3 regions of the Planococcus donghaensis genome follow, and region 2 is predicted to be linked to each of the others. Evidence: riboswitches for the same ligand, from Rfam matches in the RefSeq annotation. Region 2 holds a riboswitch; each other region holds the start of a gene.

Region 1 (2,272 bases), 1.2 Mb from region 2:
TAGCTATACTTCCTCTGAGCTTGAAAATGGACTAGGACCTCTATCATTGGTATTTTTAAAGTAAGCAAATTACTAAAAGAATTATTTTCTACGTTAAGAAGTTTTGAAGCATAATGTGGTGATTTGAAAGTAGGACTTGTCATATTCTTGATTCGGTGGGGTGAGGGTTATGAAGGTGATTGTTGTAGAGGGGATTAGCGATAAGTTACGAATAGCACCACTCATTGCAGAACCCGTGACGATTCTTTGTACAAATGGTACAGTAAGTGCAACAAAACTTGAAGAGCTTTTACTGCCATACGAAGGTCAGGACATCATCATATTGGTAGATGCAGATTCGTCAGGTGAGAAATTGCGAAAGCTAGTAAAACGAGAATTTCCTGAAGCTAGTCATTTTTATATCGACCGGTGCTATAAAGAAGTCGCCACAACGCCGCTTCGGATATTAAAAGATGTACTCATAACTGCAAACATTCAAGTTAAAACGTTATTAATAGAGGGATGAAAAAAATGAAAGAATGGACCCATAAAGAATGGATCAAAGAAAAAAATACACAAGACGTAACAGCCTATTATTTATATACACCGATGTGCGGAACGTGCCAAGTCGCGTCTAAGATGTTATCGGTCATCACGGAATTGTTACCCGATTTGCCAATGGGCAAAGCAAACTTGAATTATGTTCAAGAAATTGCGGACCTTTATGAAGTAGAGAGTGTACCTTGCTTATTAATTACAGAAGGTGGCAAACTAAAAGAAAAGGTTTATGCCTTCCATTCGGTACCTTATTTGTATAATAAATTAAAAGCTGTTGACGAATACAGTCGATCGTGGTAAATTAGTTTTCTGATAGGAAAGCGCCAGCGCTTATTACAGGTTTAATTAGTTAAAAATTTCATATCGAACTCTTATTAAGAGCGGTGGAGGGAAGTGCCCTATGAAGCCCGGCAACCGTCATGAAAATGAAATGGTGCCAAGTCACTCAAAGCGAAAGCTTTGATAGATGAGAGATTGGTTTCCGTATAATATACGTTTGCCCTTCTGCTCATTTATGCGCAGAAGGGTTTTTTATTTTAAGATTTAGGAGTGTTAGAAGAATGATTGAGTTAAAGAAAGTAACAAAAAAATTCGACACGGGCAAAGCAATACTAACAGCCGTTGACGAAGTCGATTTATCCATTGCCGATGGAGAAATTTTCGGGATTATCGGATATAGTGGAGCAGGTAAAAGTACGTTAATCCGCTTATTAAATGGTTTGGAAAAGCCGACATCAGGAACTGTAGAAATTAACGGTCAAATGATCACCGCGATCAAAGGTGGAGAATTACGCAAAGCTCGCCAAAAAGTAAGCATGATTTTCCAACATTTCAACTTGCTTTGGTCTCGTACCGTGAAAGAAAATATTGAGTTTCCATTAGAAATTGCCGGAGTGGCAAAATCACAACGTGGAAAACGAGTACAGGAACTTATCGAACTTGTGGGGTTAGCTGGTCGTGAAAACGCATATCCGTCTGAACTGTCTGGCGGACAAAAGCAGCGCGTTGGTATTGCTCGTGCGTTAGCAAATGATCCCGAAGTGTTATTATGCGATGAAGCAACGTCGGCACTTGATCCAGAAACGACGGATGCTATTTTAGACTTACTTGTGGACATTAATAAACGTCTCGGACTAACGATTGTGTTGATTACTCATGAAATGCATGTTATACGAAAAATATGTCATCGCGTAGCGGTAATGGAAGGCGGTCGAGTGGTTGAACTTGGAGATGTGTTAACTGTTTTTCAATCTCCACAAGCAGAAATCACGAAGCGCTTTGTTGCACAAGTAGCTGATAGCAAAGATTCACGAGAAACCATTAAAAACTTGCGGGAACTATACCCAACCGGTGAATTAGTAAAATTGGTCTTTCTTGGCGAACAAACTGAAAAGCCTTTATTAACAAAATTGATTCGCAGCCATTCAGTAGACGTCAATATTGTTCAAGGGAATATTTCACATACACAGCGAGGAGCGTATGGAACATTGATTTTGCAGTTAAAAGGTTCTCCGGCAGAAATTGAAGAAGCATTAGCCTTTCTTCGTGCAGAAGATATTCAAGCGGAGGTGATGCAAAATGATTGAGTCTTTATTTCCAAACGTTGATTGGGAAAACATGTGGGAAGCCACACTTGAAACGCTTTATATGACGGCGATATCAACTTTGTTTACATTTATTATTGGGTTAGCACTTGGGATTCTTCTGTTTTTGACAGCGCCGAAGCAGTTATGGG
Region 2 (2,272 bases):
GTGTCAGAGGGTTATCAAATAGAATTTCATCATCTTTAACGAGATCTACGCCGCCTAATGCTTGATGGCGCAATTGAGTAGACAAGTACTCTAAGTCACGCCCGATGACGCCTTTGAATATGCTCATGAGAAGCGGTCGGTCAGTGACCCCAAGTGTATGGCGGATTTCTTCAATACCAAAGCGAGGTCCTGGAAAATGCTTTAACAAGTCATCGCTGAATTCCAGATCCAATAGCTTTACTTCACCATCCAAAGATAATTTTCCGAAAACGGTTGTTAAGATGGCCGGAAGGTCCGCTGAGAAATTTGCTGATGGATAAGCAATTGCAACTTCAGCTTTTATCAAACCTGGTTTTAAGGGATGAGGATTTTCTTCATATTCTTTTATGGAAACAACATTTCCTTTATGATGTTTTAATTGCTCTTGTTCAAGAAGGGGCAGGTTGGTCCAAGATCCAATTGTCAGTCCTAACGCAATGCCTTCAGCTTTTTGCTCAAAGGAACCTGATTTTCCATATAATTGGTAAGTAGCAGTTAAAGTGCTCATTGAATTCACGCTCCTATGTAATGTTAAAAAATAAAAAACCTCTTCAAATAAGAAGAGGTTAAGGGCTTTAACAACTTCTTATTTCTCAGTCATTGTTTCTGACTGCAAGAATTAGCACCGTGTCCATTACTGGACCGGTTGCCGGGTATCATAGGGCTTGTCCCTCCACCTGCTCTAAATAAGAAAGAATATGAAATTGGATAGGTTATTTTTGAAGAGTAATTTAAGTAACTTTAAGTTTTGCTAGTTCGTAAACGCGCTCAGTTTGTTTGAACCTACGTCTAGAAGTAATTTTGATTATTTCACGTGCATAAGAGTCTGTCAACTCTATTGTTGTAAAATTTTTTTTATTGAAAAAATAGGATTGACAGTTAATTCTGAAACATGATAGGATTCTTTTCAGAACTTAATAGCATGAAAAGTAGTACTCTTATCAAGAGCTGGCAGAGGGATTTTGGCCCGATGACGCCCAGCAACCGACCGTAATACCGTTGTGAGACGGGGCGCTTTTGCGCCAGGATGAAATTCCTGTAAGGCACGGTGCTAATTCCATCAGAAATGTAATTTCTGAAAGATAAGAGGCGTAGAATCTCTCTTATTCTGGCCTCTTTCTTTTAGAAAGAGGCTTTTTATATTGCGTAGAAAAGGGAGAGAAAAAAATGACGCTTACTATTCCAACCACTTATAAAGGATTAACTGAAGTGACGGCAATTGCTTTAGCAAAAGCTGTCTATACTTTTGAGCCTACAGCCGAGTTGAGCTGCCGAGAAATTGGTGACGGCAATTTGAATTATGTTTTTCAAATCGAAGATTCGAAAACAGGCAACCGTGTAATTATTAAGCAAGCACTGCCATATGCCAAAATCATTGGGGAAAGTTGGCCGCTCACTTTAAAGCGTGCAACGATTGAAGCCAATGTTCTTAGAAAGCACGGTGAGTTTGTGCCATCTTTGGTGCCGGTCGTTTATGCGGCGGATGAAACATTAGCGATTACAGTGATGGAAGATTTGTCTCATCTTGTCATTGCAAGAGAAGGGTTGATTAACGGACAAAATTTCCCTAGACTGTCGCAGGATATTGGAGAATACTTGGCGCAGACTTTGTTCCATACATCAGATTATGGTCTTCATCCTTTTGAAAAAAAACGTCTTGTTGCCGAGTTCACTAATCCAGAGCTTTGTAAGATCACAGAAGATCTTATTTTCACGGATCCATTTTTTGACCTTGAAACCAATAATTACGAACCACAGCTTCAATCAACTGCAGAAGCAATTTGGAAAGACCAAAAATTACAACTAGAAGTAGCTAAATTGAAAAAGAGCTTTTTAACTGAATCAGAAGCCTTGTTGCACGGGGATCTTCACACAGGCAGTATTTTTGCTAGTACAACTGAAACCAAAGTTATCGATCCAGAGTTTGGTTTTTATGGTCCAATTGGATTCGATGTTGGCTTATTCCTAGGTAATTTGATTTTCCAATGGATTACGCGAGAAGGGATTGAGCGTCAGGTGATTGCCTCACACATTGAGAAAACGTGGGACGTTTTTGCTTTTTCGTTTAGTGAACTATGGAAAAGGGAGAGCGTTGAATCGTTTAGAGACACTCAAGGTTATTTAGAATTTGTTCTGGATAAAGTGTTAACAGATGCGGCAGGTTTTGCGGGCTGTGAATTGATTCGCCGAACAATTGGTTTAGCTCACGTTAAAGATTTGGACAGTATAGCAG
Region 3 (2,272 bases), 1.3 Mb from region 2:
CAATTGCATAAGCTAATTGAACTTCACATTTATCTGCAAGACCAGCTGCTACGATGTTTTTCGCTACATAACGTGCCGCATAAGCCGCTGAACGGTCAACTTTTGTTGCGTCTTTTCCTGAGAATGCGCCGCCACCATGACGAGCATAACCACCATAAGTATCAACGATGATTTTACGTCCTGTTAAACCTGCATCTCCTTGAGGTCCGCCAATAACAAAACGACCAGTTGGGTTGATAAAGTATTTTGTTTCTTCGTCAATCCATTTAGCTGGTACAACTTCATTAATTACATATTCTTTAATGTTGCGTTGAATTTGCTCTAATGTTACTTCTGGGTGATGTTGAGTTGAGATAACAATTGTATCCACACGAAGCGGTTTGTTGTTTTCATCGTATTCAACTGTTACTTGTGTTTTGCCATCTGGACGCAAGTATGGAAGAATTTCTTCTTTGCGAACTTCAGCTAAACGACGTGCCAATTTATGTGCCAATGAAATCGGCAATGGCATTAATTCTTCTGTTTCGTTGTTTGCATATCCGAACATCAACCCTTGGTCACCTGCTCCGATATCATCTAATTCTTTATCTGTCATTTGGCCATCACGTGATTCTAGCGCTACGTTAACTCCTGCAGCGATGTCTGCTGATTGCTCATCAATTGCTGTAAGAACAGCACTTGTTTCTGAGTCAAAACCATATTTAGCGCGTGTGTATCCAATTTCTTTTACTGTTTGTCTAACAACTTTCGGAATATCCACATAAGTAGATGTCGTGATTTCTCCTGCAACTAGTACAAGTCCTGTTGTGACAGTTGTTTCACACGCAACGCGTGCATTTGGATCCTCGGTTAAAATTGCATCTAAAATAGCATCTGAGATTTGGTCACAGATCTTATCCGGATGTCCTTCTGTTACTGATTCTGATGTAAATAATCTACGGTTTTTCAAAAAATGTTCCTCCTTATATCCTGCGAGATTGCTCTCGAAATTGATACGGTACTCGTTTCCCATGTCAAGTCCGTTCCAGAAACTCTGGATTGAACTTCAAGCCGTTTGTGGCCTTTGCACACGAGGATTAAGGGCATTTCATAAAAAAATCCCTTCACTCATTCTGCATGAGGAAAGGAAAAATCATCATAAGCACCTTTCACTCTTATCATCCAAGGCCTGTTCGCCTTGTGTCAGGTTGGGCACCATCACTACATATGTAGCAGGTTGCCGGGTTTCATAGGGCCTGCCCCCTCCACCAGCTCGGAATAAGAGTATCCGTTCAATTTTTCATCATACGGAAGTAGCACTGCGATGTCAACATTTTATGCAAATTAAATTGACAGACTTTGCATTTAACGTTTAAAAACCACCATAAATTCGAAATGATTTACTATTCTTTCTATATATAGTGTTAATGTCATCCAATTTTTTTAATTTCTGCAGCGGATTAGTGTAGACTAATAAACCTAATGTGTTATACTAATGAACGAATATACATCCTCCCCATTGCTATGGGAATAACAGAAAAGGAAGGTACATATATATGACTTCAGTGAACTTTGCAAACGACTTGAAGGAACTTTTAACTGGCCAAAATGTGCATGTTCAATTATCAGTGCCACAACTAGTGGAAGCAGCAACATCCCGCAAGGAAGCGGTATTAACTCGGGAAGGCGCTGTAAAAGCGGAAACAGGAAAATATACTGGCCGCTCACCGAAAGACAAATACATGGTGGAAGAAGAAAGCTCTAAAAACAAAGTCGACTGGGGCAATGTGAACCGTCCAATCTCAAGCGAAGTGTTTGAAAAGCTCTACGCTAAAGTGATTAAGCACTTAAAAGACAAAGATGCGCTTTACGTTTTCAAAGGATTTGCTGGTGCTGACCACGAATCACGTGTACCTATCCAAACAATCAATGAATACGCATGGCACAATCTATTTGCTCACCAATTGTTCATCCGTCCATCGGCTGAAGAATTACAAACACATGAAGCTGAATTCACTGTTGTGTATGCTCCAACTTTCCAGGCAGACCCTGAAGTTGACGGTACAGCTTCTGAAACTTTCATCATCGTATCAATGGAGCAAAAGATCATTTTGATCGGCGGAACTGAATACGCTGGCGAAATGAAAAAATCGATTTTCTCTATTATGAACTACTTACTTCCTGAAAAAGGCATTTTACCTATGCACTGTTCAGCAAATGTTGGGCCAGAAGGCGATGTCACATTGTTCTTCGGTTTATCTGGTACGGGTAAAACGACTTTATCAGCTGATGG

What was found. Region 2 has a riboswitch for S-adenosylmethionine ahead of mtnK (S-methyl-5-thioribose kinase). Riboswitches for the same ligand answer to the same signal wherever they lie in the genome.
Region 1: another riboswitch for S-adenosylmethionine. It lies ahead of BCM40_RS05385 (methionine ABC transporter ATP-binding protein); the one in region 2 lies ahead of mtnK (S-methyl-5-thioribose kinase).
Region 3: another riboswitch for S-adenosylmethionine. It lies ahead of metK (methionine adenosyltransferase); the one in region 2 lies ahead of mtnK (S-methyl-5-thioribose kinase).

The regions. Positions count from the first base shown of each region.
Region 1 is NZ_CP016543.2:1,087,615-1,089,886, forward strand. Features, by position in the region: gene BCM40_RS05375 (toprim domain-containing protein) at 170-505, shown strand; gene BCM40_RS05380 (thioredoxin family protein) at 511-837, shown strand; SAM riboswitch class I at 906-1,010, shown strand; gene BCM40_RS05385 (methionine ABC transporter ATP-binding protein) at 1,098-2,123, shown strand; gene BCM40_RS05390 (methionine ABC transporter permease) at 2,116-2,272, shown strand, end outside.
Region 2 is NZ_CP016543.2:3,199,950-3,202,221, reverse strand. Features, by position in the region: gene mtnW (2,3-diketo-5-methylthiopentyl-1-phosphate enolase) at 1-547, opposite strand, end outside; SAM riboswitch class I at 623-732, opposite strand; SAM riboswitch class I at 975-1,128, shown strand; gene mtnK (S-methyl-5-thioribose kinase) at 1,207-2,272, shown strand, end outside.
Region 3 is NZ_CP016543.2:1,163,537-1,165,808, reverse strand. Features, by position in the region: gene metK (methionine adenosyltransferase) at 1-949, opposite strand, end outside; SAM riboswitch class I at 1,152-1,264, opposite strand; gene pckA (phosphoenolpyruvate carboxykinase (ATP)) at 1,536-2,272, shown strand, end outside.